Regions from separate parts of the Streptomyces sp. RKAG293 genome, predicted to be linked through region 2. Evidence: riboswitches for the same ligand, from Rfam matches in the RefSeq annotation. Region 2 holds a riboswitch; each other region holds the start of a gene.

Region 1 (7,420 bases), 5.4 Mb from region 2:
CAGGCGAGCACCAGCCCGTCCTCACCGCGCAGGAAGCGCTGGCAGCGCACCCCGCCGGTCGCCCGGCCCTTGCGCGGATACTGCTCGAACGGGGTCAGCTTGGCGGTGCCCTGGACCGAACCGTCGAGCGTTCCCTCGGCGCGGGCCACGGTGAACACCACCGCGTCCACGGCCGGGTCGACGGCCGTGAAGGAGATCGCCTTCGCCCCGTCGGTCAGCTTGATGCCGGTCATGCCGCCCGCCGGACGCCCCTGCGGGCGCACCTGCGAGGCCGGGTACCGCAGCAGCTGGGCGTCGTCGGTGATGAAGACCAGGTCCTCCTCGCCGGTGCGCAGCTCCACGGCGCCCACCACCCGGTCGCCGTCCTTGAGGCCGATGACCTCCAGATCGTCCTTGTTCGCGGGATAGTCCGGGACCACCCGCTTGACGATGCCCTGCTCGGTGCCGAGCGCGAGGCCGGGCGACGACTCGTCGAGCGTCGTCAGGCAGAGCACCCGCTCACCGGTCTCCAGGGACAGGAACTCCGAGACGGGCGCGCCGCCCGCCAGGTTCGGCGCCCCCGCCGTGTCCGGCATCATCGGCAGGTCGATCACGGTGAGCCGCAGCAGCCGGCCGGCGGACGTGACCGCGCCGACGTCGGCCCGCGCGGTGGTCGGCACCGCGGAGACGATCACATCGTGCTTGGCCCGCTTGCCCTCGCCGTCGTCGAACTCCTCGCCGTTGGCGGTCCGCGCCAGCAGCCCCGTCGAGGACAGCAGCACCCGGCACGGGTCGTCGGCGACCTCCAGCGGGACGGCCGAGACCGGCGAGCCCGCCGACTCCAGGAGGACGGTGCGGCGGTCGGTGCCGTACTGCTTGGCCACCGCCGCGAGCTCGTTGGAGACCAGCTTGCGCAGCTCGGCGTCCGAATCCAGGATCACCGTGAGCGCCTCGATCTCGGCGTTCAGCCGGTCGCGCTCGGACTCCAGCTCGATGCGGTCGAACCGCGTGAGCCTGCGCAGCGGGGTGTCCAGGATGTACTGGGTCTGGATCTCGGAGAGCGAGAAGTGGGCGATCAGCCGTTCCTTGGCCTGCGCCGAATTGTCACTCGACCGGATGATCGAGATGACCTCGTCGATGTCGATGAGGGCGACGAGCAGGCCGGCCACCAGGTGCAGCCGGTCCCGGCGCTTGGTGCGGCGGAACTCGCTGCGGCGCCTGACCACCTCGAAGCGGTGGTCGACATAGACCTCCAGCAGCTCCTTGAGGCCCAGCGTGAGCGGCTGCCCGTCGACCAGCGCCACGTTGTTGATGCCGAAGGACTCCTCCATCGGCGTCAGCTTGTAGAGCTGCTCCAGCACGGCCTCCGGGTGGAAGCCGTTCTTGACCTCGATCACCAGGCGCAGGCCGTGCGACCGGTCGGTGAGGTCCTTCACGTCGGCGATGCCCTGGAGCTTCTTCGCGCCGACCAGGTCCTTGATCTTCGCGATGACCTTCTCCGGGCCGACCGTGAACGGCAGCTCGGTGACGACGAGGCCCTTGCGGCGCGGCGAGGTGTCCTCGACGGCCACGGTGGCACGGATCTTGAACGTGCCGCGGCCGGATTCGTACGCGTCCCGCACCCCGGCCAGGCCGACGATGCGGCCGCCGGTGGGCAGGTCGGGACCCGGCACGAAGCGCATCAGGGTCTCGAGGTCCGCGCCCGGATGCTTGATCAGGTGCCGGGCGGCGGCGATGACCTCGCCGAGGTTGTGCGGCGGCATGTTCGTCGCCATCCCGACCGCGATCCCGGACGCGCCGTTGACCAGCAGGTTCGGGTAGGCGGCCGGGAGTGTGACCGGCTCCATCTCCTGGCCGTCGTAGTTGGGCGAGAAGTCGACGGTGTCCTCGTCGATGGACTCCACCATCAGCGTGGCGGCCCCGGCCATCTTCGACTCGGTGTAACGCATCGCGGCGGGCGGGTCGTCGTTGCCCAGGGAGCCGAAGTTCCCGTGCCCGTCGACCAGCGGCAGGCGCATGGAGAACGGCTGCGCCATCCGCACCAGGGCGTCGTAGATGGAGGCGTCGCCGTGCGGATGCAGCTTGCCCATCACCTCGCCGACGACGCGGGCGCACTTCACATAGCTGCGGTCGGGGCGCAGCCCCATCTCGTTCATCTGGTAGACGATGCGCCGGTGCACGGGCTTGAGCCCGTCGCGGGCATCGGGCAGGGCGCGCGAGTAGATGACCGAGTAGGCGTACTCGAGGAAGGAGCCCTGCATCTCATCGACGACGTCGATGTCGAGGATGCGCTCCTCGAAGTCGTCGGGAGGAGGGGTCTTCGTGGTGCGGCGGGCCATCGCGGCTGCTGCTCCTTTTCCTGGACCTGAGCGGGACTGACGCGGACCATTGTGGACCGGCTCACTGACAGTGGTGACCACCGCCCGGCATAAGCGTGCCGTTAGTGGGAACTTCGCGTGGTGTCGGCACGCTTGCCTAGAGTGTCAGCACTCGACCAAGACAAGTGCACGCGACCGGAAGGACAGCTTGCCCATGGGTCTCACGGCCACGTCGGACGGCACACAGCCGCAGGACTCCGACGGCCTGACAGCAACCGAACACCGCTTGGCGAACGGCCTGCGTGTGGTGCTCTCCCAGGACCACCTCACCCCGGTCGCCTCGGTGTGCCTCTGGTACGACGTCGGTTCCCGTCATGAGGTGAAAGGCCGGACCGGACTGGCCCACCTGTTCGAGCACTTGATGTTCCAGGGCTCGGCCAGTGTGAAGGGCAACGGTCACTTCGAGCTGGTCCAGGGCGCCGGCGGTTCGCTCAACGGCACCACCAGCTTCGAACGCACCAACTACTTCGAGACGATGCCGGCCCACCAGGTGGAGCTGGCGCTGTGGCTCGAGGCCGACCGGATGGGCAGCCTGCTCACCGCGCTCGACGAGGAGAGCCTGGAGAACCAGCGCGACGTCGTCAAGAACGAGCGCCGCCAGCGGTACGACAACGTGCCGTACGGCACGGCCTTCGAGCGGCTGACCGCGCTGGCCTACCCCGACGGCCACCCGTACCACCACACCCCGATCGGCTCGATGGCCGACCTGGACGCGGCCTCCCTGGAGGACGCGCGGGCGTTCTTCCGCACGTACTACGCGCCGAACAACGCGGTGCTGGCCGTGGTCGGCGACATCGACCCCGAGCAGACGCTGGCCTGGGTCGAGAAGTACTTCGGCACCATCCCCGGCCACGACGGCAAGCCCGCCCCGCGCGACGGATCGCTGCCCGACGTGATGGGCGGACAGCTCCGCGAGGTCGTCGAGGAGGACGTGCCCTCACGCGCCCTGATGGCCGCGTACCGGCTGCCGCACGACGGCACCCGGGAGTCCGACGCGGCCGACCTGGCGCTGACCGTGCTCGGCGGCGGCGAGTCGTCCCGGCTGCACAACCGGCTGGTGCGGCACGACCGCAGCGCCGTGGCGGCCGGCTTCGGCCTGCTGCGGCTGGCCGGCGCGCCGTCGCTCGGCTGGCTGGACATCAAGGCGTCCAGCGGCGCCGAACTCGCCGACATCGAGGCGGCCGTCGACGAGGAGCTGGCCCGCTTCGCCGCCGAGGGACCCACTCCGCAGGAGATGGAGCGCGCCCAGGCGCAGCTGGAACGCGAGTGGCTGGACCGGCTCGCGACCGTGGGCGGCCGGGCCGACGAACTGTGCCGCTTCGCGGTGCTCTACGGCGACCCGCAGCTGGCGCTCAGCGCCGTCCAGCGGGTGTTGGAGATCACCGCCGCGGAGGTACAGGCCGTCGCCGCGGCCCGGCTGCGCCCCGACAACCGAGCCGTTCTGGTCTACGAGCCCACCGGCTCGCCCGACGAGGCGGCCGACGAGACCGAGCAGGAAGGCGCGGACCAGTGACCGACGTCGCCGCGACCATGACGTTCCACCCCCAGCCGCAGCCGGGCGCCCCCAAGCCGTGGGCCTTCCCGGCCCCCGACCGGTCGACGCTCGGCAACGGGCTGACCGTGCTCACCAGCCACCGCCCCGGCCAGCAGGTCGTGGCGGTGGAGGTGCTGCTCTCGGCGCCGCTGGACGCCGAACCCGAGGGCCTGGACGGGGTGGCCACGATCATGGCCCGCGCGTTCTCCGAGGGCACCGACAAGCTCACCGCGGAGGAGTTCGCCGCCGAGCTGGAGCGCTGCGGCGCCACGCTCGACGCGCACGCCGACCACCCGGGCGTCCGGGTCTCGCTGGAGGTCCCGGCCTCCCGGCTGGACAAGGCCCTCGGGCTGCTCGCGGACGCCCTGCGCGCCCCCGCGTTCCCCGACGGCGAGGTCGAGCGGCTGGTCAACAACCGGCTCGACGAGATCCCGCACGAGCTGGCCAACCCGGCCCGCCGCGCCTCCATGGCGCTCTCCGCGGAGCTGTTCCCCGCCGATCTGCGCTGCTCCCGCCCGCGCCAGGGCACCGAGCAGACGGTGGCGAGGATCGACGCCGCGGCCGTCCGGGCGTTCTACGACGCGCATGTGCGCCCCGCCACCACCACGGCCGTCGTCGTCGGTGACCTGACCGGCATCGACCTGGTCGCGCTGCTGGACGAGACGCTCGGCGAGTGGACCGGCTCGACCGCGGAGCCCCGCCCGCTGCCGCAGATCACCGCCGACGACACCGCGCGCGTGGTGATCGTGGACCGGCCGGGCGCGGTACAGACCCAGCTGCTGATCGGCCGTACCGGCTCCGACCGGCACGACCCGGTCTGGGCGGCCCAGGTGCTCGGCACGTACTGCCTGGGCGGCACCCTGACGTCCCGGCTGGACCGGGTGCTGCGCGAGGAGAAGGGCTACACGTACGGCGTGCGGGCCTTCGGCCAGGTGCTGCTGTCCACCCCGGAGGGGACGGGCGCCTCGCTGCTCGCCATCAGCGGCTCGGTGGCCACCGAGGTCACCGGACCCGCGCTCGCCGACGCCTGGCAGGTCGTCCGCACCCTGGCGGCCGAGGGGCTGACCGACGACGAGCGCGATGTCGCCGTGCAGAACCTCGTCGGAGTGGCTCCGCTGCGCTACGAGACGGCCGCGGCCGTCGCCGGCACGCTCGCCGACCAGGTCGAGCAGTTCCTGCCGGACGACTTCCAGGCCCAGATGTACGCGCGGCTGGCGCGGACCGGCACCGTGGAGGCGACCGCCGCGGTGGTCAGCGCCTTCCCGCTGGACCGCATGGTCGTCGTCCTCGTGGGCGACGCCTCGGCGATCGAGGGGCCCGTCACAGAGCTGGGACTCGGCCCCGTGAAGGTCATCGCGGCCGGCTGACCGGATTCGGCCGCGCGCCGGCCGATGGGCGGCGGAACCCTGGCGCACCCCTTGGGGCGCCGGGGTTCCGGGCTTTTTCGATCTTTATCGGCCCGCAAACCTCCCTTGTGGCGAACGCAACAAATCACCTGATCTGTTTGCCGTAACCGACACGGTCCGATTAGCGTCCTGCTCTGCTGTCCGTCACCATCCGCCGCGTCCAGCGGCAACCGGGCAGTGATCGCCGAGTCCCCGTCTGGCGCGAGCCTGGGGAGCCGGGGACCCACGTCCCTGGGGTGAATCGGGCCGCCCTCACCACGAGGCAGCCCGTAGGAGACCTTCCTGCTCCGAACCCGTCAGCTAACCCGGTAGGCGAGAAGGAAGGAAAGGATCTCGCCGCACCCATGGCGTTCACTGTTCTGCCCGCGCCCAGCGGGAAGCACCGCCGTCCCCGTCGTGCCGCACTCCGCACCGGGACCACCCTGGCCGGCGTCGCCGTTCTGACCGCGGCCGGCACCTTCGGCGCCACCGCGGCCACCGCGCTCTCCACCCCGGAACGCGCCGTCGTTCCCAACACCATCGAGGACACGTCGTTCGCTCGCGCCCTCGACGCCTCGGACAGCCTCACCAACTCCCTCGCCGCCCAGGCCGCCGCCCAGCACAAGGCGGCCGACGAGACCAAGCGTGTGGCCGCCGAGGCCAAGCGCAAGGCCGATGAGGCCAGGCGCGTGGCCCAGGCCGCCGCAGCCGCCAAGAAGAAGGCCGCGGCCGAGGCGATGATCAAGGCCGAGCGTGCCGCCGAGGCCCGCGCCGCCCGTGCCGAGGAGGAGCGCAAGAAGCTCAACTCCTTCGTGCTGCCCGTCGACAGCGGCATCGGCACCGGCTACAAGGTCCCCGGCTCCATGTGGGCCTCCGGCTACCACACCGGCGTCGACTTCACCGCGTCCACCGGCACCCCGGTCCACGCCGTGGGCGCCGGCACCGTCGTCACCGCGGGCTTCGACTCGGCGTACGGCAACAACGTCGTGATCCGGCACAGCGACGGCATCTACACGCTGTGCGCCCACATGTCCTCGCTCAGCGTGTCGGTCGGCGAGACCGTGACCACCGGCCAGCAGATCGGCCTGTCCGGCGCGACCGGCAACGTCACCGGACCGCACGTGCACTTCGAGGCCCGCACCACGGCCGACTACGGTTCGGACATCGACCCCGTGGCGTACCTCCGCTCGCACGGCGTCTCCATCTGATCCACCGGAGACCAGCACCCCCGTCCCCCTCGAAGGCCCCGGCTCCCCGCCGGGGCCTTCGTGCTGTCCAAAAATAATCCATGAATTCTGGACTGCGGTCGGAATCCTGGTTGTGCTGGAATAGAGTCGCCGAAGAATACGGGGAAAAGAATGGAGACCGGCGATGCGGAATCGGATGTGAACGGGACGGACGGCGCGGGGCGTCGTATCTCCGCACAGGTCGTGTGCACCGCGATCCGTGACGACATCGTCGGCGGTTTCTATCCGCCGGGCAGCCGGCTGACCGAGGAGCTGCTGGCGAGGCGTTACGGGGTCTCCCGGGTCCCGGTGCGCGAGGCGCTGCGGACCCTGGAGTCGGAGGGGTTCGTCCGTACCCGCCGGCACGCGGGCGCCTCCGTCGCCGAGCCGACGGAGCAGGAGGCAGCCGACCTGCTGGAGATCCGCGGCCTGCTGGAGCCGCTGGGGGCCGCCAGGGCCGCGCAGCGGCGCACCGACGCCCACCTCAAGGTGTTGCGCGGGCTGGTGCGGCTGGGTCAGGAACGTTCCCAGCAGGGCCAGCTGTCGGATCTGCCGTCCCTGAACGGCTGGTTCCACGAGACGCTCGCCCAGGCCTCCGGCAGCCCCACGCTGGCCGCGCTGCTCACCCAGCTGCGGCACAAGATCGCCTGGGTGTACGGGGAGGGGGACCCCGGCCGGGCGGTGGAGTCCTGGGAGGAGCACGGCGCGATAGTCGACGCCGTGGCCCGCGGCGACGCGGAACGGGCCCGCAGGATCTCGGCCGGGCATGTGGAGCGCGCGGTCTCGGTGAGGACTCCGAAACACCCTGTATACGCCGCGCGGCGGCGGAATTAACAATGGCGCCGTATACAAGTGGGCAGAAATACCGTGGCCCTGAATAAAGAAAGGCGGGGCCGCGTTATCCATTCGGACAACGCG
Region 2 (7,420 bases):
ACGGGCTCCTGGGCCGGTGCGCCCGCGGGCTCCGCCACCGGCTCGGGCGCGCTCTGCGCAGCGCCGCCACAGGGACCGCAGCCCCCGCCGTCGGCGTGCGAACCGCAGCCCGCGTCCTCGCTCTGGGAGCCACAGCCGCCACCCGCTTCGTGCGAGCCGCAGCCGCCGCCGGCGTGCGCCACGTCCGCGCGGTGCTGCGGGAGGGTGACCGTACCCGCACCCTCCACCTCGAAGCCGGCGTCGGCGATCATGTCGAGGTCGGCCTGGCCGGCCTGGCCCTCGCTGGTCAGATAGTCGCCCAGGAAGATCGAGTTCACCAGGTGCAGCGCGAGCGGCTGCAGGGTGCGCAGGTGCACCTCGCGGCCGCCGGCGAGCCGGACCTCCACGTCGGGGCAGACGAACCGCACCATCGCCAGGATCCGCAGGGCGCGCTGCGGGGTGAGGTTCCACTCCTCGGCCAGCGGGGTGCCCTCGAACGGGATGAGGAAGTTGACCGGCACCGAGTCCGGGTCCAGCTCGCGCAGCGCGAAGACCACGTCCACGAGGTCGGCGTCGGTCTCGCCCATGCCCGCGATCAGACCGGAGCACGCGGACAGCCCGGCGGCCTGCGCCTGCTGCACGGTGTCCACCCGGTCGGCGTACGTGTGCGTGGTGGTGATGCCCTCGTACGTCGCCTCGGAGGTGTTCAGGTTGTGGTTGTACGCGTCCGCGCCGGCATCGCGCAGCCGGTCCGCCTGCCCGGCGGAGAGCAGGCCCAGGCACGCACAGACCTCGATGCCCTCGTTCTGCTCCTTGATCGCCTCGATGGTCCGGGAGACCCGGTCCACATCGCGGTCCGTGGGACCGCGCCCGCTGGCGACCAGGCACACCCGCTTGGCCCCGCCCGCGACACCGGCCGTCGCGGCGGCCGCCGCCTCGTCCGGCTTGAGCCAGGTGTACTTCAGGATCCCGGCCGTGGAGCCGAGCCGCTGCGAGCAGTACGAGCAGTCCTCCGGGCACAGCCCGGACTTGAGGTTGACCAGGTAGTTGAGCTTCACACGGCGCCCGAACCACTGGCGCCGCACCTTGCCGGCCGCGGTCACCACATCGAGCAGGTCATCGTCGGAGGTCGCCAGTACGGCAAGCGCCTCATCCCGGGTGGGCAGCTCTCGGCGCAGCCCCTTGTCCACCAGCGTGTTCAGCAGATCCATAGGGGCGATCCTGGCCCACCGAGGGGCCGAGAGCCAATGATGGACCGCACAACAGGGGTGGCTACAGGTGTGTGTATCGCCACACCCTGTCCGGGCGGCCCGACCAGTACGTTGCTGCCAGGCCCACCCGCACCTCCGCACCGCCCCGCCGGACCCCCCTGGCGGACCCGCCCGAGCCTGCCCCGCCGACCCCAGGGACCCCGATGAGCCGCGACCCGTTCGACTGGATCGACGCCCACGCCGAGCGGCGCCGCGAGGCCGGTCTCGTCCGCACCCTGCGACCGCGGCAGGCGGAGTCGGCGCTGCTGGACCTGGCGGGCAACGACTACCTCGGGCTGGCCCGGCACCCCCGGGTGACCCGGGCCGGGGCCGACGCCTGTCTGCTGTGGGGCGCGGGCTCCACCGGCTCCCGGCTGGTCACCGGTACCACCGAGCTGCACACCGAACTGGAGGCGGAGCTCGCCGCCTTCTGCGGGTTCGAGGCCGCCCTGGTCTTCGCCTCGGGCTACGCCGCGAACCTGGCCGCCGTCACCGCGCTGACCGGGCCCGGCACGCTCATCGTCTCCGACACCTCCAACCACGCCTCGCTCATCGACGGCTGCCGGCTGTCGCGCGCGGACACCGAGGTCGTCGCGCACCGCGACACGGAAGCGGTGCGCAAGGCGCTGGACGCGCACGACGGGCCCGCCGTCGTCGTCTCCGACTCGGTCTTCTCCGTCGACGGCGACGCGGCCCCGCTCGCCGGACTGGCCGCCGCCTGCCGCGAGCACGGCGCCGCGCTGCTCGTCGACGACGCCCACGGACTGGGCGTCCTGGGCGAGGGCGGGCGGGGCGCGGCCTGGGCCGCGGGGCTGGCCGGCGCGCCCGATGTGGTCGTCACCGCCACGCTCTCGAAATCGCTGGGCAGCCAGGGCGGCGTGGTGCTCGGGCCGGCCCGGGTGATCGAGCACCTGGTGAACGCCGCCCGCACCTTCATCTTCGACACCGGGCTCGCGCCCGCCGCGGCGGGCGCCGCCCTCGGCGCGCTGCGGCTGCTGCGTGATGAGCCGGAGCGTGCGGAGCGGGCCCGCGCGGTGGCCCTGCAGCTGTACGACCGGCTGACCGCGGCGGGGCTGCGGTCGGCCCGGCCGGACGCCTGTGTCGTCGCGGTGCGTGCTCCGTCGGCCGGGGAGGCGCTGCAGTGGGCGGCGGACTGCAGGACCGCCGGCCTGGCGGTGGGGTGCTTCCGCCCGCCGTCGGTGCCCGACGGCATCTCGCGGCTGCGGCTGACCGCCCGCGGCGACCTGACGGATCAGCAGATCGCCGAGGCGGTCGAGGTGATCGTGCGCACCGCGCCGCGGGATTCAGCCCGGTCCGGCGAACTCACCGGCGCGTAGCGCCCGTACGAAGTCGTCCCAGGCGGCCGGCGCGAACAGCAGCGCCGGTCCCTGAGGGTTCTTGGAGTCGCGTACGGCCAGCGGTCCTGCGGACAACCGGGCCGTTTCGACGCAATTGTTGGCCGCGGTGCTGTAGCTGCTGCGCTGCCACCGCGCCGCACAAAGCGTTGTGCTGGAGGAAACGTACCGAGGCAGTACCGGCATATGGTGCCTCCTTACGCGCCTTTGCTGTTCCCGGAGCCGATCCAGGAGTCGCTCCCGGAGCCGATCCCGGAAATGAACGCCAATGAGTCGTCGTACGACAGGGCGTGGGAGCGCAATCGGTCGAACGCGGCGCTGTACGCCCTGAGATCCTCTTGTCGATCCACATAGAGACTACTCGTCAAATGGTCGATAACAACAACGTCCAGATCGGCGATGAGCGGGAATGAGAAGATTACGAAAGATCCCGTAACACCTATGTGGCCGCCCGCGGCGAAGGGCAGAACCTGCAGCCGTATCCGCGGCATCCTGGCGGCTTCCGCGAGGTGCCGCAACTGCGCCCCCATGACCTGTTCTCCACCGACCTTGCGCCGCAGCACCGCCTCGTCGAGCAGAGCGTGCAGCTCCAGCGGGGAATCCTGCTCCAGCACGGCCTGCCGGGCCGTCCGCACCTCGACCAGGGCGTCGACCTCCCGTGCCCCGAGCCGCGGGAGGACCGACCGGGTGAGCGCGCGGGCGTACGCCGGGGTCTGCAACAGGCCGGGCACCACGCTGTTCTCCATGGTGCGCGCCCGGCAGGCGCCGGTTTCCAGACTGATGAAGTCGCGGTACTCCGGGGGCAGTACGTCGCGGAAGTCGTGCCACCAGCCGCGCTGGGTACCCTTCCCGGCCAAGGTCGCCAGCAGGTCGCGCAGTTCACGGTCGCGGACCCCGTAGATGTCCAGCAGGCAGGCCACGTCCTCCGGCCGCGCGCTGCTGCGGCCGGTCTCGACACGGCTCACCTTCGACTGGTGCCAGCCGGCCCTGCGGGCGGCCTCGCCGCTCGTCATCCCGGCCAGATCGCGTTGCCGCCGGAGTTCCGCTCCGAGCTTTCGGCGTCGTACCGCGGGGATCTGTTGCATCGCGCGCCGCTCCTCCTGAAGGGACTTTTCAGACCGTCACCAGTGCGACAGTCTGCGCCTGAATACGTTCTCGCGTAGCAGGGTTCACCGCTTTGAGCGACAGATATATGCATATCGCTGTGGATCGGCCGCATTAGCGGCACCATAGGTGGCACTCTGGCGCGAAGTAGCCGTCCGCGGCTCCCTGCGGGCAGACCGCACGACGGAGTCTCGGGGCACGGCGGGAAAGGGACAGCGTCGCCATGGCAGACCTCCAGGAAGCATCCGTCACCCTGCCGAGCGACCCCGCCTCGGTCACCACGGCTCGCCGGTACGTGTGCGGGCTGCTGGCGGACTGGGGGATGCCGGAGAACGCGCCCGCCGTCGACGCGGTGCGGCTGATCGTCTCCGAACTCGCCACCAACGCCGTGCTGCACACGCTCGGCCAGTCACCCACCTTCACCGTGGACGTCCAGCTGGAGCGGTCCGAGCACCTGCGGATCGGGGTCACCGACAGCCATCCGCGCTGGCCGCAGCGGCTGCCGGCCGCCGTCCAGCAGGACAACGGGCGCGGCATGGTCATCATCCGCCACCTCACCGCGGAATCCGGCGGCCGGCTCTCGGTCACCCCCACGCCGGACGGCGGCAAGACCGTCTGGATCATGCTCCCCTGGGCGGTTCCGGTGCAGTGAGCGGTGCGACGCGGCCGGTGCGCCGTGACCGGTGTGCCGTGATCGGGGCCCGGGAGACCGGACCGGGACGTCAGCCCTGGGCCGCGACCAGGAGCGCCTCCGCACCCACCGGGACGTATCCGGCGGCCAGGAAGGCGCGCACGCTGGCGGCGTTGCCCGGGGCGATCTGGGCCCACAGCGGACGGCCGTCGGGCACCAGGTGGCGGGCGGCGCGGGCGAGGCGGCGGCCCAGACCCGTTCCGCGCGCGCCGGGGTCGACCTCCAGGGCCGCTTCCCAGCGGCCGCCGACGCCCCGGCCGATCAGTACGGTGCCGCCAGGTGTCGTCCAGGCCCGTACATCGTCACGGCGCCGCAGCGCGCGGGCGATCCGCGGATGGGCGCGGTCGGTGGCCGGCTCCAGTCGCAGATCCGGCGGCCCCGGCAGCGGCCGGGCGAGCAGCATCATGTCGATGTTCTCCACCCGCCGGCCGACGCGCCGGCCCAGGGCGTCCAGGAACGCGGGGCTGAGCGGTGCGGCGAGATCGCCGGGGGCCAGCAGGCCGCGCATCCAGTCGTGGTCGGTATCGGTGAACAGGACGGCGTGCGCGGCGAAGGAGAAGACCCCGGCGTCCCGCTCCGAAGGCTGCGGCACCATGGTCACCCCGCCGTCCGGGGAGGGCAGGACGCCCTGTTCCACGTCGGCCAGGATCCGCGGCAGACTCATGCCTGCGCTGCTTCAGCCGCCTGCGTCGCCTCGGCCGCCGCCCGGGCGCGTTCGGGGGCGCTGCGCTCGACGCAGAACTCGTTGCCCTCCGGGTCGGCCATGTACACCCATCCCGTTCCGTCCGGCCTCCGCTGGTCACTGACCACGGTTGCGCCCAGCCCCGCCAGCCGTTCGACCGTCTCGTCGCGGGTACCGGTGGGCGGCTGGATGTCCAGGTGCACCCGGTTCTTGGCCGACTTGCCCTCGGGCACCCGGATGAACAGCAGTCCGGGGACGCCCGGTTGGCCCGGATCGATGAGCACCTCGGCGTCGCCCGGGTCGGAGTCCTCCAGCGCGTAGCCGGTCAGCTCGGCCCAGAACACGGCGAGGCGGTACGGATCGGCGGCGTCGAAGGTGATGTGGTGGACGGGGTTGAGATAGGTCATATACGGCTCCCGGCCGGTGGGTTGGTCCCAAACGGGGTCAACATAGCCGTCAGGCGGGCGTCCTTGCCGGGAATATCGGCCCGCCCCGCGCAACGGCCGCGCGGGTCCGGGGCGTCCGGGCCCCGCGCGCCGTCAGCGGACCCGGCCGTACCAGACACTGCCGGTCCAGATCTTCTCCAGCCGGACCCGGGTGCCGGTCTTGGGGGCGTGCCAGATCTTGCCGCTGCCGGCGTAGATGCCGACGTGGTAGACGCTGCTGCCGGTGTGGAAGAACACCAGGTCGCCGACCTGTCGGCTCGACGCCGTGATGTGCTTGGTGCTGTTGTACTGGGCGCCGGTGGTGCGGGGCAGCTTCTTGCCGGCCTTGTTGAACGAGTACAGGGTGAGTCCTGAGCAGTCGAAGCGGTTCGGCCCCGCGGCACCGTACTGGTACGGCGAGCCCTTCTTCGACGCTGCGATGCTCAGGGCCTTGGCGGAGACGGTGGCCGCGTCGGCGTGGGTGGCGGTGGCCGGCAGCAGGGCGGGGACCGCGACAGCGGCGGCGGTGAGGACCGAGGCGGCCCCCAGACGGGACAGACGTGTGGACATGCCGGACCTGGCCATGCGAAACCCTTCGTCGTCCGCTTGCGAAGGATGACCTGTCGGGTTCGGGCAGGCGAAGAATCCCGGCCGCTGACGCGGCTTCACCCCAAGGGGACGGCCTGGATACCGCTGGGCCGGCCCCGTCGTGCCTGGGTCCTCCGTTCCTGCCGTTGCAGTGTCGACCGGGCATCCGGGCGGCGGCAGGATTGGGCGTCCGCTCGGACCGCCCCACCACGGCGGCGGGGTCTTGTCGTCGAAGGGAGCATGACTCACGAATGCGCTCGGATCGGTACACAAACGGCTTTATGTGATTCTCATCACCCATCACCTATTCGGGTGGACGGAACGCCGGCCGCTGCCGTTTCCGCCCGGGCGCACGCCGGTTGACCTGGGGCGGAGGCAATGACCGTGACGGGCGGACGTCGCAAGTCGGTGCTGCAACATCCACCCGTCACGCGCAAGGGTGACTACTCCGAACGTGCGGGCGGATGTCGCCCCGATGGGCCGTCAGTGGTCCGGCTGCGGCGGGACGGTCACCAGGGACGCCCGCCGCTCGCCGTCCAGGACGCGCAGCGCCCTGCCCAGCGTGCCCGTGTGCACCTCGGTCTCGCCGCGGTCGTGCATCACCGCCAGTGCCTCGCGCAGCGCCGTCGCCCTGCCGACCAGGGCCTGGGCGGCGCGCAGCGCGCCGTAGGTGTCGCGGGAACGGGACGGGTTGATCCGTCCCAGCAGGTCCACGATCTCCAGATAGCGGTCGACGAGTTCGCCCTCGGAACGCGTCAGGGCCGGCAGCGGCGGCGGTTCCGGCACCACCGGTGTCACCGGATGCCGTGCGCGGTGCCGCTGGTCTTCCGGCTGAGGGTGACCCGGTCGACGATTCCGTAGGCCAGCGCCTGCGTGGCGTCGAGGATCATGTCGCGCTCGATGTCGGCGCTGACCCGCTCGGGCTCCTTGCCGGTGTGCCGCACCAGCAGCGCCTCCAACTGCTCCCGGGTGCGCAGCAGTTCCCGGGCCTGGATCTCCAGGTCTGCGATGGTGCCCTGTACGGCCTGGCCGAAGGACGGCTGGTGGATGAGGACCCGCGCGCCCGGCGTGATCATGCGCTTCCCGGGCGCGCCGGCGGCGAGCAGCACGGCGGCGGCCGAGGCCGCCTGGCCGATGCAGACCGTCGACACGTCGCAGGTCACGAACTGCATCGTGTCGTAGATCGCGGTCATGGCGGTGAACGAGCCGCCGGGGGAGTTGATGTACAGCGAGATGTCCTGCCCGGGTGCCGAGCTCTCCAGATGGATGAACTGCGCCATGACGTCGTTGGCGGAGGTGTCGTCGATCTGCGTCCCGAGGATGACGACGCGTTCCTGCAGCAGCTT
Region 3 (7,420 bases), 800 kb from region 2:
GCCGACGGTGCTCTTCTTCATGGCCGAGGCGGAGGTGTTCGCGGGCCGGCACCGTGACGCGCTGGCCACCGCCGAGGAGGCGCTGCGGATCGCCGGGGACACCGGACAGCAGCAGTGGACCAGCCAGTTCAGCAGCGTGCTGGCGTATCTGGCGGCCGTCGAGGGGGACGACGAGCGCTGCCGGAAGTACTCCGACGACGCGCTCGCCGTCGTCGCCGGCGCGGCGATGCCGCCCGGCGCGCCCTGGTCGTACTGGGCGCAGGGCATGCTCGATCTGGGCCTGGGCCGCGCGCAGTCGGCGCTGGACGGGCTGGAGCGGCTCACCCATGAGCCGCTGCGGCACCACTTCTGCGCCACCCGCAGCACCCCCGACCTGGTCGAGGCGGCCGTCCGGCTGGGTCTCGGCCCGCGCGCCGCCGGGCCGTTCGCCCGCTTCGAACGCTGGGCGGCCCGCTCCCGGCAGCCCTGGTCCGACGCGCTGGTGCTGCGCTGCCGGGCGCTGCTCGCCGCCGACTCCGAGGCCGAGACGCACTTCACGGCCGCGCTGAAACTCCATGACGAGCACCGCCGTCCGCTGGAGCACGCCCGCACCGCGCTGCTGTACGGCGAATGGCTGCGCCGTGCCCGCCGCAAGAGCGAGGCGCGCGGCCAGTTGCAGGCGGCGCTCGACGTGTTCGAGCGGCTGGGTACCCGGCCGTGGGCTGACCGGGCGCGCAGCGAACTCGGGGCGGCCGGCTCGGTCGCCCCGCGGAGCCGGGAGCCGGGCGTGCTCGCGGGGCTGACGCCGCAGGAGCTGCAGATCGCCCGGCTCGCCGGGCAGGGCATGTCCAACCGGGACATCGCGGCCCGGCTGTTCCTCAGCCCGCGCACCGTCGGCTACCACCTGTACAAGGCGTACCCGAAGCTCGGGATCGCCTCCCGCGGCGAACTCGCCGCCCTTTTCGAGTGATCGCCCCCGGAGCGGGGCAGGTCGGGAGATGCTGACCGGATGAACGCACCTGATCAGGCTCGGAGAACACCGGGAAGTGTGCTGGCCCTCCACGTCGACGATGTGCCCACCACCGAGATCGGCCCCGGCATCCTGCTGCGCGAACTGCCCGGCCCGGCCCCGTTCACCTTCTGGGTGGTGGACTTCGAACCCGGCTCCCGGTGGCCCGGCGTCGATGTGCACGAGACGGTCGGCGAGGGCTACTTCGTGGCCGAGGGCGAGGTCATCGAGGGCGACCTGCGGCACGGCCCCGGCACCTACGTCCTGCTCGAACAGGGCTCCAGCCACCGACCGCGGTCCGAGACCGGGGCGCGGGTGTTCGGCTACAACCACCCCGCCGGCTGACCGCGCACCGGTTCGGGTACGGGTACCGATCCGGGGCGGAACGCGGAAGTGCCCGCCCGTCCCGGGTCAGTTCCAGGACAGGCGGGCACTGCGCGTCTCACGAGGCGCGCGCGTTCACGCGCGGCGTCGCGGGACGGGTCAGACGGTCACGCCGTGCTCGTTCAGGTACGCGACCGGGTCGATGTCCGAGCCGTAGTCGGGACCGGTACGGATCTCGAAGTGCAGGTGCGGGCCGGTCACGTTGCCGGTCGCGCCGGACAGGCCGATCTGCTGGCCCTCGGTGACGGTCTCGCCGGCCGAGACGGACAGCGAGGACAGGTGCGCGTACTGCGAGTACTTGCCGTCGCTGTGCTGGATGACGACCTGGTTGCCGTACGCGCCGCCGTCGCCCGCGGAGATGACGGTGCCGGCGGCGATCGCCTTCACCGTGGTGCCGGTCGACACGACGAAGTCCACACCGGTGTGGTAACCGCTGGACCAGCTGGAACCGGACTGGTGGTACGGGGTGCCGATGCTGGCGCCCGAGACCGGGAGGGTGTAGCCGGAGGAGGAGCTCGCGGCGGCGGGGGCCTTGTCGGCGGAGGACGAGGACTTCGCGGTCGACTCGCTCTTGGCCGGGGCCTTCTTCGCCGGGGCCTTCTTCGTCTCCGTCTTCGTCTCCGTGGACGCCTTCGGGGACGCCTTCGGCGCCGGGTCGGCGGACGGGGCGGAGTTCGACGGCACGGCCTTGGAGCCCAGGGCCAGGGTCTGGCCCGGGAAGATCAGGTCCGGGTTGCCGCCGACGGTCTGCTTGTTGTCGGCGTACAGCTTCTGCCAGCCGCCGTTGACGTGGTGCACGTCGGCGATCTTCGACAGGCTGTCCCCGCCGACCACCTTGTACGTGTCGGCGGTCTTCGCCGGAGCGGCCTTGGCGGCCGGGGCGGCGTGCGCCGGGGCGGAGGCGGCGGCGTTCGCGGCGGTCACGTGCGTGTCAGCGGCGAAGGCGTTCGACGACATCGCCAGCGGCAGCGCGAGCGCGGCGCCACCGGTGCCGGCCGCGACGCAGATCCTGGTGAGCCGGCTCATACGGCCAATACGGTGCTTTCCCTTTGCGGGCATGGGGGAGTTCCTCTCCTACGCCGGCGAGGTGAGCTGTCGGGTTCGGGCTGGAGCTGCCCGGTCGCGGCATGCGCCATTGACGGCGCGGCCTGTTGCGACTTCACCCCAAGCCGTTCCCGATCTTCGGGAACGGCACTTACCTGGGTCCCCCGCTCCTGCCGTAGAAGTTTGGTGTTCAAAGCACCGGGCAGCGGCAGGACTAGGCGTTCCACCCGGTGGGATCCTGCGAGCATTTGACCCGCAGGAGAGCGAAGCTAGGCGAACTCCCGACGACAGGGCAACATTCGGGCATGAGCCGCATATCACGTGCGGAGCCGCCCGCGCATTTCGGTGACCCTGAGTCGTTCCGCCCGTTCTGTACGTGTGCGATTTCTTCACTTTCAGTGAAGCGACACACTGAAGGCGTAATAAAAGACGTATGTCGGGAACGCACCGTGGAGAAGGCGGCAGCTCTGCGTATCACACGCGTGAGCCCGCTCACTCGGCGGGCCGGGTGTGAGCGCGGTCACGTGCCGAGCGGTGCCCGATCCCGCCCCTGGACCTGCCCGGCGAACTGCCCCGAGGCGTGCCCCGGGCGGATCCGGGGGTCGAGGACGCGGCTGAGGCGGTAGGCCGCGACCCGGAAGCCCACCGCGGGCCAGTGCCCCGCCGCCAGCGGCGAAGCGGAGTGCCAGCGGGCGCCGATGTGCCGGTACTCGTGGTCGTACGCCCAGGCCGCCGCGGTGGCGAGCAGAATCCGGCTGACGCCCTCGCCCCGCGCGGACGGCTCGACGTACGCCTCGGCCAGCTCCACGCAGCCGTCCGGGGTGACCGGGCCGGCCGGGGACGGGGCGAGCAGCACCATGCCGATCTCCTCACCGCCGCGGCCGGCGATCCAGGCCGCGCAGCGGGGGTCGGAGAGCGTGTCGGTGTAGCGGGTGCGCATCGCGGCGAGGGCGGCGTCGGACTGCGGCAGGAACATGGCCGACTCCCGCTGGTAGCGGGCCGACTCCGCGGCCATCCGGCCGATCTGCGGCAGATCGCCGGGGCCGGCCCGGCGGATGCTCAGCCCGTCCACCCCGCGCGGCTGCCGGCCGCGGGGCTTGACCGCCATCAGCCCGTACATCTCCTCGAAGCCGAAGCCCAGTTGGCACCAGTCCATCGCGGCGGTCCCGGACGCCGGCAGTTCGACGTAGTGGACCAGTCGCCGCTGGGCGACGAGCCGGGCGGCCGCCTCGGCGTACAGGGCGAGCAGCGCGGCGTTGTCGCGCTGCCCCGGCGCGGGTGCGTGCCCGCCGTGCCGGACCACCGCGGAGCGCGGGTGACTGCGGAGCGCGCCGGGTGTGTCCTCGGCGAGGTCGAGCGGGGAGGCCGCGAGATAGCCGGCGGGCCTGCCGCCGCTGTCCCGGGCGAAGTAGGCCTCGGTGTCCGGTTCCGCGAGCAGTCTTCCGAGCAGTTCCTGACCGGTGGGGGCGCCCGGCGGCCGGCTCTTGCGGGAGTGTCCGGACCAGCGGTCGTACAGGGCGGCGGCCTCGGGTATGTGCTCGGCGCTCATCGGCGCGATCGCGAAGGTCATGGTGGTGGGCGACGCTAGCCGTCCGCGTGGTCCGGCGGCAAGGGATGTCCGCTCCACGCCGGGTGCCGGGGGTCGTCGGCGTGCACCAGGACGTCCGCGGCCTCCGCCGGACGGACCTCGTCGGCGTACCGCCCGAAGGCGGGGAGTGTCCAGTGCTCTTCGTCCGGGGTGCGCCGGGCCAGGGCCGCCGGGGAGAGCCGCAGATGGACCGTCAGGTCCAGGTCGAGCCCCTGGCCGAGCAGGAGTTGACCGTCCAGCAGCAGGACGCCGCCGGGCGGCAGTTCGACGTAGCCGGCCCGGGTCGCGCGGTCGGTGGCCGCGTCCCACAGCGAGGGCAGCACCCGGCCGCTGCCGCCGGGCGCCAGCGGGTCGAGGACCTCACGGCGCAGCGCTCCGGTGTCCAGCCACAGGTCGTAGTACGCGTCGGAGTCCTCGCGGCCGTACTCGAAGCGCAGCGAGGCCGGCCGCCAGAAGTCCGCGGCACGCACCCGCAGGACGCGGTGGCCGCGGGCGGGCAGCTCACCGGCGAGCGCGTCCGCCAGGGCGGCCGGCGCGGCGGCCGGGGCGCCGTCGACGGCCACCCGCAGCCACGGCCTGGCGGCCGTCGGAGTGAGGCCGGCCACCCGGTCGGCGAGGGTCCCGGCCAGCCGGGGCCAGGTGATCGGAGTCAGCCGCATGGGCGGCATCGTCGCATACGCGGCGCCACGCCCTGGCCCTGGATCGGCGGGGTCACTCGGCCGTCCGGGCGACTTGGCTGCGCCATCGGCGTGACGGCGGACATGACCCGCGGCGGGCCCGGCAATGATCGCGCCGAGATCGCTCCGGCGGGCTTCCGGAACGACCATCCGGGGGAAATTTCCTACAAATCACCCATTTACCACTTTCCAGTACCCATTACTTTTTGTGAGCCTGGAAGAACTCATGGTGACCGTCCCCATCACCCAGGAGAAAGCCCAATGATCCTGTCTATCTCAGGCGTCGTTCTGCTCGGCGTCATCGCGTTCCTGTTCTTCCGCAAGGACGGACTGAAGGTCTCCCACCTTCTCGTCTGCGCCCTCTTCGGCTTCTACCTCGCGGGCACCGGCATCGCCCCGAGCATCAAGGCCGGCGGAGCCAGCCTTGCGAGCCTGCTGGGCGGGATCAAGATCTAGCGGGGCCGTCTACGACGGCAGCCCCAGGGCCCGGGGCCGCATGCCGGCGCTCCGGGCCCCATCTCGTCACCCACGACCCGCCACCCTCCCGCGAACCCACCCACTGGAGCATCCGTGGCCAGGCGCCCCCTCCCCAGCATCCTGAGCAGCAGGCCGTCGTTCGCGACCATCGTGAACAGCCGGCCGTCGCTCGCGCGCAGCCGCGAACTCGCGCGGACCGCCGCCGACAGTGCCACCGACGTGCTCCATCCGCTGATCACCATCACCCGGGGCATGCGCATGCAGGCCGGCTGGGCCCGCAGCTGGTGGGCCCGCACCCCCAAGGACCGGCGCGGCCCGGCACTGCTGCTCTGCGCCGCCGCGATCGTCGTCGTCGCGCTGATGCCTTACGGCCCGCTGCTGGCGCTGGGCGCACTGCTGGCCTGCGCGGGCTGGATGGGCCGCGACCGCACCGCACCGGCGCCGACCGGACCCAGCGAGGCCGAGTCCGGGAAGCTCCAGGCGCTGTACGAGGCGCTGGTGCCCTATCTGTCCGACCCCGACGACCCGGCCCCGCTGTACGCACGCGACGGCGGCTGGGACAGCGCCTTCACCGAGTACACCTTCGAGGAGGGCCGGCTGGCCCGGCTGCATCTGCGCTACCCGGCGTACTTCACCGACGGCGAGGCCACGGCGCGGTCCCGCGTCGAACAGCTGCTGCACGCCAAGGCGGGGCGCGGCCGCGAGTACCGCTTCGACTGGAACGAGGAGGAGAACCACCTCACCCTCACCGCGCTGGGGCCGCTGTCCACCGGCATCACCGCCCAGCGCTTCGTCACCGCGCCCGGCGAGACCGTCCTCGGCTTCACCGACTCCGAAGCCGTCCAGCGCACCGTTCCGGTCGCCGACGGGGACGAGGTCCGCGACGCCCCGGCCGTCGTCTGGCGGACCGGGCCGCGCGCCACCGAGCCGCATCTGCTGGCACTGGGCCGGCCGGGCACCGGCACGACCAGCCTGCTGCGGTCGATCGCCCTGCAGGCGCTGTGCCACGGCGATGTCGTGGTCATCGACGGCAGCGGCAGCGGTGAGTACGCCTGCCTCGTCGGACGTCCGGGGGTGCTGGCCGTCGAGAGCGGTCTGGCCGGGACCTGCGCCACCCTCGAATGGGCGGCGCACGAAACGGAACGGCGGCTGATCGCCGTCAACCGGGCCCGCCAGGCCGGGCATCCGGCACCGGAGGACACCCGCCGCCCGCTGTGGATCCTCGTCGACCGGCCCACCGCGCTCACCCAGCTCGCCCACGCCGAGGGCCGCCCCGACCCGCAGCTGCTGCTGGACGTCCCGCTGCGACACGGACGCACCGCCAACGTGGCGGTGGCCGTCGCCGACCAGGTCGACGCCGCCGAGGTACTGACCCCGGCCGTCATCACCCACACCCGCGCCCGCGTCCTGCTCGGCGCACTCGACCCCGAGCACGCGCGGGCCGTCCTCGGCGCCCCGCAGTGCACCACCTCGGCGGCCGAGGTCCCGGCCGGCCGCGGCTACGCCCGGCTCGGCACCGGCCCGGTGCTGCGACTGCAGGTCCCGGCCACCCCCGACCCGTACGACGAGGAGACCGGCGAGGCCGACCGCGAGGCCGTCCTGGCCCTGCTGCCCCTGGTCGACGCCCCCGCCGACGCCCTGGAGCACGAACCGGAGCAGGAACCGGAGCAGCACGCACCGGAGCGGGAGCCCGGCCGGGAACCGCTGCCGCAGCCGCTGATCCGCCGGACGGCGGACCTGGAGCGCTGACGCTCCGCGCCGGAGCGGTCCGGGTCCAGGTCCGGGTCCGGTGCCCGCCGGACCCGGATCCTGCGGTCAGGCCACGAAGAGGCCGGCGCCCTCGGCGTCGGAGCCGCCGCCGGAGCGGACGATGTGGGCGGCGGCGGCCAGCCGGGAGACGGCCTCCTCGGCGGTGGCCCCGCCGACCGTGAACGGCAGCCGCACATAGGACTCGAAGGCCCCGTCGACACCGAACCGGGGCCCGGACGGAACACGGACGCCGAGGCGTTCGCCCGCCACCGCGAGCCGGGAGCCCGACACGTCGCCGGTCCGCACCCACATCGTCATACCGCCGGCCGGCACGGTGAACTCCCAGTCCGGGGTCTGCTCGCGCAGCGCCGCCACCAGGTCGTCACGGTGCCCCGCGGCGCGGGCGCGGCGGGTGCCGACGGCCTGGTCCCAGCCGCCGCCACGCAGCAGCCAGGCCACGGCGAGCTGGTCGACGACGGGGGATCCGAGGTCCAGATAGGCGCGGGCGGAGAC

The links. Region 2 has a riboswitch for cyclic di-AMP ahead of LNW72_RS05475 (NlpC/P60 family protein). Riboswitches for the same ligand answer to the same signal wherever they lie in the genome.
Region 1: linked by a shared signal. The riboswitch ahead of LNW72_RS29350 (M23 family metallopeptidase) and the one ahead of LNW72_RS05475 (NlpC/P60 family protein) in region 2 are both predicted to bind cyclic di-AMP.
Region 3: linked by a shared signal. The riboswitch ahead of LNW72_RS08875 (LysM peptidoglycan-binding domain-containing M23 family metallopeptidase) and the one ahead of LNW72_RS05475 (NlpC/P60 family protein) in region 2 are both predicted to bind cyclic di-AMP.

What each region holds. Positions count from the first base shown of each region.
Region 1 covers NZ_JAJOZB010000001.1:6,604,084-6,611,503, forward strand. Annotated here, with positions in the region: gene LNW72_RS29335 (DNA topoisomerase IV subunit A) at 1-2,318, opposite strand, end outside; gene LNW72_RS29340 (pitrilysin family protein) at 2,512-3,870, shown strand; gene LNW72_RS29345 (pitrilysin family protein) at 3,888-5,258, shown strand; cyclic di-AMP (ydaO/yuaA leader) riboswitch at 5,470-5,627, shown strand; gene LNW72_RS29350 (M23 family metallopeptidase) at 5,642-6,484, shown strand; gene LNW72_RS29355 (GntR family transcriptional regulator) at 6,635-7,336, shown strand.
Region 2 covers NZ_JAJOZB010000001.1:1,238,302-1,245,721, reverse strand. Annotated here, with positions in the region: gene bioB (biotin synthase BioB) at 1-1,190, opposite strand, end outside; gene LNW72_RS05505 (8-amino-7-oxononanoate synthase) at 1,394-2,566, shown strand; gene LNW72_RS05500 (DUF397 domain-containing protein) at 2,534-2,770, opposite strand; gene LNW72_RS05495 (helix-turn-helix transcriptional regulator) at 2,782-3,669, opposite strand; gene LNW72_RS05490 (ATP-binding protein) at 3,912-4,340, shown strand; gene LNW72_RS05485 (GNAT family N-acetyltransferase) at 4,411-5,043, opposite strand; gene LNW72_RS05480 (VOC family protein) at 5,040-5,468, opposite strand; gene LNW72_RS05475 (NlpC/P60 family protein) at 5,601-6,056, opposite strand; cyclic di-AMP (ydaO/yuaA leader) riboswitch at 6,075-6,238, opposite strand; gene LNW72_RS05470 (hypothetical protein) at 6,558-6,863, opposite strand; gene LNW72_RS05465 (ATP-dependent Clp protease proteolytic subunit) at 6,869-7,420, opposite strand, start outside.
Region 3 covers NZ_JAJOZB010000001.1:2,040,246-2,047,665, forward strand. Annotated here, with positions in the region: gene LNW72_RS08865 (helix-turn-helix transcriptional regulator) at 1-949, shown strand, start outside; gene LNW72_RS08870 (cupin domain-containing protein) at 1,028-1,333, shown strand; gene LNW72_RS08875 (LysM peptidoglycan-binding domain-containing M23 family metallopeptidase) at 1,472-2,431, opposite strand; cyclic di-AMP (ydaO/yuaA leader) riboswitch at 2,437-2,615, opposite strand; gene LNW72_RS08880 (GNAT family N-acetyltransferase) at 2,937-3,986, opposite strand; gene LNW72_RS08885 (uridine kinase) at 4,001-4,663, opposite strand; gene LNW72_RS08890 (hypothetical protein) at 4,943-5,137, shown strand; gene LNW72_RS08895 (hypothetical protein) at 5,252-6,907, shown strand; gene LNW72_RS08900 (PLP-dependent aminotransferase family protein) at 6,974-7,420, opposite strand, start outside.